Regions from separate parts of the Streptomyces sp. NPDC031479 genome, predicted to be linked through region 1. Evidence: riboswitches for the same ligand, from Rfam matches in the RefSeq annotation. Region 1 holds a riboswitch; the other holds the start of a gene.

Region 1 (5,210 bases):
CCAGACCGCGTCCGTGCGCGCGGAGCTCTTCGGCTCCCTCGGCGCGACCGGCCACGGCCACGGCACCCCCAAGGCGGTCCTGCTCGGCCTGGAAGGGCACTCCCCCCGCACCGTGGACGTCGAGAGCGCCGACGCCGAGGTGGAGCGCATCCGCCAGAGCGGCCGGCTGCGGCTGCTGGGCGCCGAGATAGGCGACGGGCACGAGATCGCCTTCGACGAGCCGAACCAGCTGATCCTGCACCGCCGCCGCTCGCTGCCGTACCACGCGAACGGCATGACCCTCTTCGCCTACGACGAGTCCGGCGCGCCCCTGCTGGAGAAGACGTACTACTCGGTCGGCGGCGGCTTCGTCGTGGACGAGGACGCGGTCGGCGAGGACCGGATCAAGCTCGACGACACAGTGCTGAAGTACCCCTTCCGCTCGGGTGACGAGATGCTGCGGCTCGCCAACGAGACGGGCCTGTCGATCTCCTCCCTGATGCTGGAGAACGAGAAGGCCTGGCGCACCGAGGAGGAGATCCGCGAGGGGCTCCTGGAGATCTGGCGCGTCATGCAGGCCTGCGTCTCGCGCGGCATGTCCCGCGAGGGCATCCTGCCCGGCGGACTGCGCGTCAAGCGCCGCGCCGCCTCCACGGCGCGCCAGCTGCGCACCGAGGGCGACCCGATGATGCACCGCAGCGAGTGGACGACGATCTACGCGATGGCGGTCAACGAGGAGAACGCGGCGGGCGGCCGGGTCGTCACCGCGCCCACGAACGGCGCCGCGGGCGTCCTGCCGGCGGTCCTGCACTACTACATGAACTTCGTGCCCGGCGCCGACGAGGACGGCGTGGTCCGCTTCCTCCTCGCCGCGGGCGCGATCGGCATGCTCTTCAAGGAGAACGCCTCCATCTCCGGCGCCGAGGTCGGCTGCCAGGGCGAGGTCGGCTCGGCCTGCTCGATGGCGGCCGGCGCCCTCGCCGAGGTCCTGGGCGGCACCCCGGAGCAGGTCGAGAACGCGGCCGAGATCGGCATGGAGCACAACCTGGGCCTGACCTGCGACCCGGTCGGCGGCCTCGTCCAGATCCCCTGCATCGAGCGCAACGGCATGGCCGCGGTGAAGGCCGTCACCGCCGCCAAGATGGCGATGCGCGGCGACGGCAGCCACAAGGTCTCCCTCGACAAGGTCATCAAGACCATGAAGGAGACCGGCGCCGACATGAAGGTCAAGTACAAGGAGACCGCGCGCGGCGGCCTCGCGGTCAACGTCATCGAGTGCTGACCGGAGCGGCTTCCTGAACCCGTCGAGCCCGCCCTCCCCCGGAGGGCGGGCTCGTGCGCGTCCCGCTACGATCGGCCCCACCGGCGAGGAGGTAGTCATGAACACGGCAGGAATGGCGTCAACCGCACTGGGTTCAGGGGCCTTTGAGCGGTGCGACCCCTTCGCTCCGGCCTCGGCGGCGGCCCCGGGGGGTCCCGGAATCAGGCCCTGCGGCCCGTCCGGCTCGGGACCTTCGGCCCCGGGGAGCACCGCCGGCGTCGACTAGCGTTCCCGGAGGGGGTCCGTGAACGGAACGCCACCCGCGCGAAGAGAGGCAGAGCCAGCATGGCCACCACCGAACACCGCGTCCTGCCGCTCCGGCTGGAAGCCGCGCCGCTGTCCGTCCCCCTGGTCGGCGCCTTCGTCTACCGCACGGACCGGCCGTACGAGCTGGCCGTCGACTTCCGCGGCGCCGGGACCCACCTCGCCCGCTGGGTGTTCTCGCGCGAGCTGCTGCTCGACGGGCAGACCTGCGCCACCGGCGAGGGCGACATACAGGTGTGGCCGATGCGGCGGGGCACCGAGCCGCGCGTGTTCCTCGCCTTCAGCAACGGCGCGCAGAGCTGTGTGGTCTCCGCCCGCGCCAAGGACGTGCGCGAGCTGTGCCGACGGCTCACCGAGCTGGTCCCGCGGGGGGAGGAACGGCGCCACTACGACCTGGACGCGGAGCTGAGCGCCCTCCTCGCGTACTGAGGGAACCGCGGGCACCGCACGGGTGTCTTACCCGGTGACAGCCAGTCCCCGTCTCACGAGAATCGGGGGGACGTCATGCGTCACCTGAACCGCCCGCGCCGCCGCCGGGCCGTGGCCCTGGCCACGGGTGCCCTGCTCACCGCCGGGCTCGCGCTCGCCGCACCGGCCTCGGCCGCCGCGTCCGCCGCTCCGTCCGTACGCACCCCGACCCCGCTCGTCGTCAACGCCCGCTGGGGCGGTCACTGCACGTACGACCGGATCGTCATCGACCTCCAGGGCTCCGTGCCCCCGGTCACCGTCACGCCCGTCTCCCAGCTGGTCTACGACGGGTCCGGCAAGCCCGTCCCGCTGGCCGGGAAGTACTTCCTGGAGATCCGCCTGCACCCCGCCGCCGGTCACGACGACGCGGGGCAGAACGTCTACCAGGGGCCCAAGCTCCAGAAGATCTACCTCAGCAAGCTCAAGGGCCTCGCCCTGACCGGCGACTACGAGGGGTACGTGACCTTCGGCGCCGCCTTCGACACCAAGCCCGCCTTCACCACCACGGTCCTCCACTCGCCCGAGCGGTACGTGGTGGACGTCGCGCACCCGAACACCTGCTGAAACCGGCGGCCCGGCCCGGGACGCCGCACCGCTAGCGGTGTTCCGGGTTCGGGAAGTCGAAGCGGCAGCCCGCGTCCCACAGGGAGCGCTGGTTGCCGTGCGCGGGGATGCCGCCCGCGCGCTTGAGGAGGGCCGCCAGGTGCATGAGGTTCCAGGACATGAAGGCCGTGTTGCGGTTGGTGAAGTCGTTGTCGGGTCCGCCGGATCCGGGGTCCAGGTAGGAGGGTCCGGGGCCGGCCTCGCCGATCCAGCCGGCGTCGGCCTGGGGCGGGATGGCGTAGCCCAGGTGCTGGAGGCTGTAGAGGATGTTCATGGCGCAGTGTTTGACCCCGTCCTCGTTGCCGGTGATCAGCGCTCCGCCGACCCGCCCGTAGTAGGCGTACTGGCCGCGGTCGTTGAGCAGGGAGGAGCAGGCGTAGAGCCGCTCGATGACCTGCTTCATGACGGAGCTGTTGTCGCCGAGCCAGATCGGGCCGCAGAGCACGAGGATGTCGGCGTCCATGACCTGGCTGTAGAGGACCGGCCACTGGTCGCTCTCCCAGCCGTGTTCGGTCATGTCGGGCCAGACCCCGGTCGCGATGTCGTGGTCGACGGCCCGCACCAGTGAGGTCCGTGCGCCGGCCGCCTCCATGACGGCACGGCTCTTCGCGATCAGCCCCTCGGTGTTGCTGGTCTCGGGCGAGCGCTTGAGGGTGCAGTTGACGAAGACGGCGGAGAGGTCCGAGTAGTCGAAGCCCTGGGTGTCGGAAGCCATGCGCCCCACCCTTCCCCGGGTCGGCGGGGGCCGCCAGCGGACCGCGTCCGTCCGGGCCGCGTCGCGCCGGGTGGCGCTCACGCCGGATCCGGCCACCCGAACGGCCGAATTGGGGCGGGTTGTTACCGGTCCGTCCTGGCGACTAGGGTCAGCTGGCCTTGGTGTTCGGGAAACCGGTGGAAAACCGGTGCGGCCCTCGCCACTGTGATCGGGAAGTCCGGCTCTACTCCTGCGGGAAGCCACTGGGCCCGCGCGGGAGACCGCACGGCCCCGGGAAGGCGGAGTCAGGGCATCAGTACCCGTGAGCCAGGAGACCGGCCGGGGCGCGTCGTCCATCCACGAGGTGCTGGAGAGGTCTCTCTACTCATGCATATAGCCGAGGGGTTCCTGCCCCCCTTGCACGCGGTCGCCTGGGGCGCCGCGTCCGCCCCGTTCGTCGTCCACGGAGTCCGCGCCCTCACCCGCGAGGTGAAGGCCCATCCGGAGAGCACCCTGCTGCTCGGGGCCTCGGGGGCGTTCACCTTCGTCCTGTCCGCGCTCAAGATCCCCTCGGTGACGGGCAGCTGCTCCCACCCGACCGGTACCGGGCTCGGCGCCATCCTCTTCCGGCCGCCCGTCATGGCGGTGCTCGGTACGATCACCCTGCTGTTCCAGGCCCTGCTGCTGGCGCACGGCGGGCTCACCACCCTCGGCGCCAACGTCTTCTCGATGGCCATCGCCGGGCCCTGGGCCGGCTACGCCGTCTACCGGCTGCTGCGGAAGTCCGGTGCGCCGCTGATGGTGACCGTCTTCCTGGGCGCCTTCTTCGCCGACCTCGTCACCTACTGCGTGACCTCCGTCCAGCTGGCGCTGGCCTTCCCGGACCCGGGCAGCGGCTTCTGGGGCGCGCTGGAGAAGTTCGCGGGGATCTTCGCCCTGACGCAGATCCCGCTCGCGGTGAGCGAGGGGCTGCTGACGGTGCTCGTGATGCGCCTGCTGATGCAGTCCAGCAAGTCGGACCTGGTCCGGCTCGGGGTCGCGAAGCTGACCGGCGCGGCCGGCGCGGCCGGCGCGCAGAAGGAGGCGACGGTCCGATGACCCGCAACGCGAAGATCAACACCCTGCTGCTGCTCCTGGTGGCCGCGCTGGCCGTGCTCCCGCTCGCACTGGGGCTCGGCGACGGCGAGGAGGAGCCGTTCACGGGCGCCGACGCACAGGCGGAGTCGGCCATCACCGAGCTGAAGCCCGACTACCAACCCTGGTTCTCGCCGCTGTACGAACCCCCGTCCGGGGAGATCGAGTCGGCGCTGTTCGCCCTCCAGGCGGCGCTCGGCGCGGGCGTGCTGGCGTACTACTTCGGCGTGCGCAAGGGTCGCCGGCAGGGCCTCGCCCAGGCGGCCGCGGCCTCCGCGGACCCGGCCGGGTCCGCCGCCGGGTCCGCCGCCGGGCCCGGCGCCACGACCGTCGCGGAGTCGTAGGCGGTGCTGCCGATCGACGTGGCGGCGCACTCCAGCCGCTGGCGCCGCCGCCACCCCCTGGAGAAGGCCCTGCTGGGACTCGGCCTGACCGTCACCGCCGTGTCCCTGCCGCCCTGGCCCGGCGGGCCGCTGGTCGCCGCGGCGACCCTGGCCGTGCTGCTCGGCCCGGCGGGGGTGGCGGGGCGGCAGCTGTGGCGGGCCTTCCGGGTGCCGCTCGGCTTCTGCGTGACCGGGGCGCTGCCGCTGCTGGTGTCGCTGGGCGGACCCGCCGGTTTCGTCTCCCTGGCGCCGGACGGGCCCCGGCACGCCGGGGAGCTGCTGCTGCGCACCTCGGCGGCCTCGCTCGGCGTGCTCCTGTTCGCCTTCACCACCCCGGTCTCGGACGTGCTGCCGCGCCTGGTGC
Region 2 (5,210 bases), on a different contig from region 1:
CGGCGTAGATCGCGAAGACGGATGCGGCCAGCGCACAGGGTGCGGCTCCGGCGAGCTGGAAGCGGAAGGCCGCCCAGGTCAGCAGGGGGAAGGCGAGGAAGATCAGAGGTGTGGGGGAGGCTTCGAGGAGGCCGACGGCGATCGTGGCGGCCACGAGCAGCGATGCCTCCGCCCACCGCGGTGCCGGCACGCCCCTCGGCCGGCGCGCGGAGCTGAGGACGAGCAGGACCGGTGTGACCAGCAGGACGCCCATCGCGTCGCCGGTCCACCAGACCCACCACGAGGGCCAGAACCCGCCGACGGGCAGAGCGCCGGCCAGGTGCAGGGTACCGATGCCCACGGTCGCGCTGACGAGCATGCCGGCGAACGCGCCGAGGAAGACCAGTGCGAGCGCGTCCCGCAACCGGTTCATCCGGGTGCGGAAGCCGACGAGGCGAAGGAGCGCGTAGGAGGACAGGGAGCCGAGGGTGTTACCCGCCGTGATGGCGAGGACGACGGCGAGCGACGGCCCGGGCGAGATGTTGACCAGGAACGCTCCGAGCGCGATGCCCGGCCAGATCCGGGGGCCGAACAGGAGCAGCCCGGCCAGGGCGATGCCGGTCGGGGGCCACAGCGGTGACACCTGACCGCGTACGAGCTGCTGGAGCAGCCCGAGCTCACCCCCGGCGTAGTACAGCGCGGCGACGGCACCGCTCTTCAGGGCCGTCGCGCCGGCGCTCCTGAGCCTGTGCCGCCACGCGTCGGTCATCGGGAGATCTGTCCCTGCTCTCGTCCCTCGCTGGTCTGTCCATCTTGCACCCCTGCGGGCTCCGCCACGCCGCCGCTCACACGTGTCCCCGATGCCTGCCGGCGGCTTCAGCCCGGGATGCGCAGGGCGAGTACGGCCATGTCGTCGTGCCCGTCACTCGGATGCCCCTCCGCCAGGGCCCGCACGAAGGCCTCCAGGGGCAGGGAGGCGTGCACGGCGGCCAGCTCGGCCAGTGCGTCCAGGCTCTCGTCGATGGGGTGGTCGGGGTGTTCGACGAGGCCGTCGGTGAACAGGACCACCGTGGTGCCGGGGGGCAGCGGGTGGGTGCGGTCCGGGCGGTGCTGCTCGCTGTCGACGTTCAGTGGGAGTCCGGGTTCGGCGAACAGGTAGTACGGCGGGCCACCGGGAGTGATCAGCAGTGGGGGGACGTGGCCCGCGGTGCTCCAGAGCATCCGCCAGCCGCCCCCCGCGGGTTCGATGCGCGCCAGCCCGGTGGTGGTGACCGGGGTGTCGGTGATGGCCTGCAGGGTCCGGTCGAGCTGGGTGAGGACCGCGCTGGGCGGACCGCCCAGTTCGAACAGCAGGGAGCGCAGCATGTTGCGGATGGCGGCCATGGCAGCGGCCGCCTGCAGATCGTGGCCGACCACGTCGCCGATGACGAGCGCCACCGCGCCGTCGGGCAGGGGGATGGCGTCGTACCAGTCCCCGCCGAGGGCGTTGGGTTCGGCGGCGGGCCGGTAGATGGCGGCGGCGGCGAAGGGTCCCAGGTCGGGCAGCGTCGGCAGCAGGAGCCGCTGGAACTGTTCGGAGGAGGCCCGGACCTGTTCGAGGAGGCGGACGTTGTCGATCGCGATGCCGGCGGCGCTGGCGAGGGCGACGACGATGTTCTCGTCGTGGACGTCGAAGGCGCGCCCGTCACCCCGCTCGGAGAGGTAGAGGTCTCCGTAGGTCTCGCCGCGGACGCTGATGGCGACGCCGAGGAGGGTGCTCATCCGTGGGTGGCCGGGCGGGAACCCGACCGAGGACGGATGGGCGGAGATGTCGTCGACCCGCAGCGGTTCGGGGTGGCGGATCAGGTATCCGAGTACGCCCAGACCGCCGGGAAACCCCACGTCGGCCAGGGCCGCGCGTTCCTCCTCGGAGAGGCCGACGGCGATGAACTGCGCCAGCCGCTCTCCGGAGTCGTCCAGTACGCCGAGTGCCCCGAAGCGGGCGCCGACCAGCTCCATCGCGGTGGTCACGATGCGGTTCAGCACCGCCGGCAGTTCCACCTCCCGGGTGATGGCCACCACCGCACCCAGCAGGCCCTCGATCCGGGCCCTGGCCGCGGCCAGGGCCCGCAGCCGCTCTTCGATCCGGCCCAGCTCGGCTTCCAGGCGCAGCAACGGGTCGGGTTTGGGCGCCCGCTTCGCCCGCTCCCCCTCCCTGCCGCCCGCCATCACGATCGCCCGGTGGACCGGGACGCGGACGTCCGCTCCCGCTCACCGCACGGGGCGCCGTGCTCCACCGCGGCGGCATGGTTGCGAGCCGGTGCCCGTCCCGCGCCCCCGGGGCCCGCCCGGCGCTCGCGCCGGATCCGGTCATCAAGCCGCTCAAGCGATCGGTACACCCACGGACTCCTGACACGACCGTGCAACAGCCCACAGGATGGCCCGCCGACGGCACGTCACCGGGCATTCCGCCGAAAGCGGCATGTCTCATGCAGCCGGAGGGCTTGCGGCCCGCGTCCCGTCCCGTTTCGCCGTCCGGATGATGGACGGGGCTCGCCGCTGGGCGATCTTCCGCCCTAGGGTGGCCGGTGCAGCTGGTTCGCCCCGTCCGCCAGGCGGGATGCGTCGTAAGAGGGAACCCGGTGGGAATCCGGGACTGCCCCGCAGCGGTGAGCGGGAACGACCGCCGTCATACGCACTGGGACCGGACAACGGTCCTGGGAAGCGACGGCCAGTAGGGGCCCGCCGGGAGACCGGCAGGCGTGCCCGCGAGTCCGAAGACCTGCCCGTTGCCCGTACGCGGACGATTCCCGTGCGGAGATCCCGGTGACCTCGTGGGCGGGTCGGCGTACACGACGAGCGGCACGCGCGGTGCATCCCCGCGCCGTGGTCCGCGCGTTCTGCCGTTCCTTCGCGTCCGCGTCCCCTCACCGGGACGTCCAGGACACATCTCGCGAAGGAGAGTTCCGTGACAGCGAAGCCCGCGGCCGCGGCAGCACGAGCCACTGTGTACGGCTACCCCCGTCAGGGTCGGAACCGCGAACTGAAGAAGGCCGTCGAGGGTTACTGGAAGGGCCGCGTCACCGCCGAAGCCCTCCGGCGGACAGCCGCCGGCCTCCGCCGCTCCAACTGGCGGCAGCTGGCCGATGCGGGCATCACCGAGGTGCCGACCGGCGACTTCTCGTACTACGACCACGTCCTGGACACCAGCGTCATGGTCGGCGCCGTCCCCGGTCGGCACCGCGCGGCGGTCGCCGAAGACGCCCTCGACGGCTACTTCGCGATGGCCCGCGGCACCCAGGACGTCGCCCCGCTGGAGATGACCAAGTGGTTCGACACGAACTACCACTACCTGGTCCCCGAACTCGGCCCCGACACCGTCTTCACCGCCGACTCCACGAAGCAGGTCGCCGAGCTGAAGGAGGCCCTCGCGCTCGGGCACACGGCCCGCCCCGTCCTCGTCGGACCCCTCACCTACCTCCTGCTGGCCAAGCCCGCCCCGGGCGTGGCCGCCGGCTTCCGGCCGATCACCCTCCTCGACCGGCTGCTGCCCGTCTACGCCCGGGTCCTCGCCGATCTGCGCGCCGCCGGCGCCGAGTGGGTCCAGCTGGACGAACCGGCCCTGGTCCAGGACCGCACCCCGGCCGACCTGGACGCCGCCGCCCGCGCCTACCGCGAGCTGGGGGCGGCCACCGACCGTCCGAAGCTGCTGGTCGCCTCGTACTTCGGCCGGCTCGGCAGCGCCCTCCGGGTGCTCGCCGCCGCCCCCGTCGAGGGGCTGGCGCTGGACTTCACCGACGCCGGCGCCGCGAACCTCGCCGACCTCGCGGCCGTAGGCGGGCTGCCCGGCAAGCGGCTCGTCGCGGGCGTGGTCAACGGCCGCAACATCTGGATCAACGACTACCGGAAGTCCCTGGCCACCCTCGGAACCCTGCTCGGCCTCGCCGACCGGGTCGACGTCGCCGCCTCCTGTTCCCTCCTCCACGTCCCGCTGGACGCCGCGGCCGAGCGTGACATCGACCCGCAGATCCGTCGCTGGCTCGCCTTCGCCCGCCAGAAGACCACCGAGATCACCACCCTCGCCCGCGGCCTCGCCCAGGGCACCGGCACGATCGCCGCCGAACTCGCCGCGAACCGGGCCGACCTGGCTTCCCGCGCGGGCTCCGCCCTCACCCATGACCCCGCGGTCCGGGCCCGGACCGCCGCGATCGGCGAAGCCGACGCGCGCCGGGCGCAGCCCTACGCGCGGCGCACCGCCGCCCAGCGCGCCCACCTGGGCCTGCCGCTCCTGCCGACGACCACCATCGGCTCGTTCCCGCAGACCGACGAGCTGCGCCTCGCCCGCGCCGACCTGCGGGCCGGCCGGATCGACACGGCCGGCTACGAGGAACGGATCAAGGACGAGATCCGCGAGGTCCTCTCCTTCCAGGAGAAGGCCGGGATCGACGTCCTGGTGCACGGCGAACCCGAACGCAATGACATGGTCCAGTACTTCGCGGAGCAGCTCACCGGCTACGTCGCCACCCGGTACGGCTGGGTGCAGTCCTACGGCACCCGCTACGTCCGCCCGCCGGTCCTGGCCGGGGACGTCTCCCGCCCCGAGCCGATGACCGTGCGCTGGACCTCGTACGCCCAGTCGCAGACGGCCAAGCCGGTCAAGGGCATGCTGACCGGCCCGGTCACCATGCTCGCCTGGTCCTTCGTACGCGACGACCAGCCCCTCGGGGACACCGCCCGCCAGGTGGCACTCGCCCTGCGGGACGAGGTGGGCGACCTGGAGGCGGCGGGCACTTCGGTCATCCAGGTCGACGAGCCGGCCCTGCGCGAGACCCTCCCGCTGCGGGCCGCCGACCACGCGGAGTACCTCGACTGGGCCACCGAGTCCTTCCGGCTCACGACCAGCGGTGTCCGGCCGGACACCCAGATCCACACGCACATGTGCTACGCGGAGTTCGGTGACATCGTCCGGGCCATCGACGACCTCGACGCCGACGTCATCAGCCTGGAGGCCGCCCGTTCCCACATGCGGGTCGCCGACGAGCTGGCCGGGCACGGCTACCCCCGCGAGGCCGGTCCCGGCGTCTGGGACATCCACTCCCCGCGCGTTCCCGGCGCCGAGGAGGCGGCCGCGCTGCTCCGCAAGGGACTCGCGGCCATCCCGGCCGAACGGCTCTGGGTCAACCCCGACTGCGGCCTGAAGACCCGCGGCTGGCCCGAAACCCGTGCCTCCCTGGAGAACCTCGTCGCGGCCG

Evidence for each region. A riboswitch is a leader RNA that binds a small molecule or an ion and turns the genes downstream of it on or off. The one in region 1 is predicted to bind cobalamin.
Region 2: another riboswitch for cobalamin. It lies ahead of metE (5-methyltetrahydropteroyltriglutamate--homocysteine S-methyltransferase); the one in region 1 lies ahead of ACZ5D2_RS05060 (energy-coupling factor ABC transporter permease).

The regions. Positions count from the first base shown of each region.
Region 1 covers NZ_JBVIKC010000003.1:16,637-21,846, forward strand. The annotation lists gene ACZ5D2_RS05040 (L-serine ammonia-lyase) at 1-1,261, shown strand, start outside; gene ACZ5D2_RS05045 (SsgA family sporulation/cell division regulator) at 1,586-1,993, shown strand; gene ACZ5D2_RS05050 (AMIN-like domain-containing (lipo)protein) at 2,069-2,596, shown strand; gene ACZ5D2_RS05055 (flavodoxin family protein) at 2,628-3,350, opposite strand; cobalamin riboswitch at 3,470-3,687, shown strand; gene ACZ5D2_RS05060 (energy-coupling factor ABC transporter permease) at 3,717-4,427, shown strand; gene ACZ5D2_RS05065 (energy-coupling factor ABC transporter substrate-binding protein) at 4,424-4,807, shown strand; gene cbiQ (cobalt ECF transporter T component CbiQ) at 4,811-5,210, shown strand, end outside.
Region 2 covers NZ_JBVIKC010000007.1:239,211-244,420, forward strand. The annotation lists gene ACZ5D2_RS11410 (MASE1 domain-containing protein) at 1-748, opposite strand, end outside; gene ACZ5D2_RS11415 (PP2C family protein-serine/threonine phosphatase) at 856-2,187, opposite strand; cobalamin riboswitch at 2,550-2,750, shown strand; gene metE (5-methyltetrahydropteroyltriglutamate--homocysteine S-methyltransferase) at 2,927-5,210, shown strand, end outside.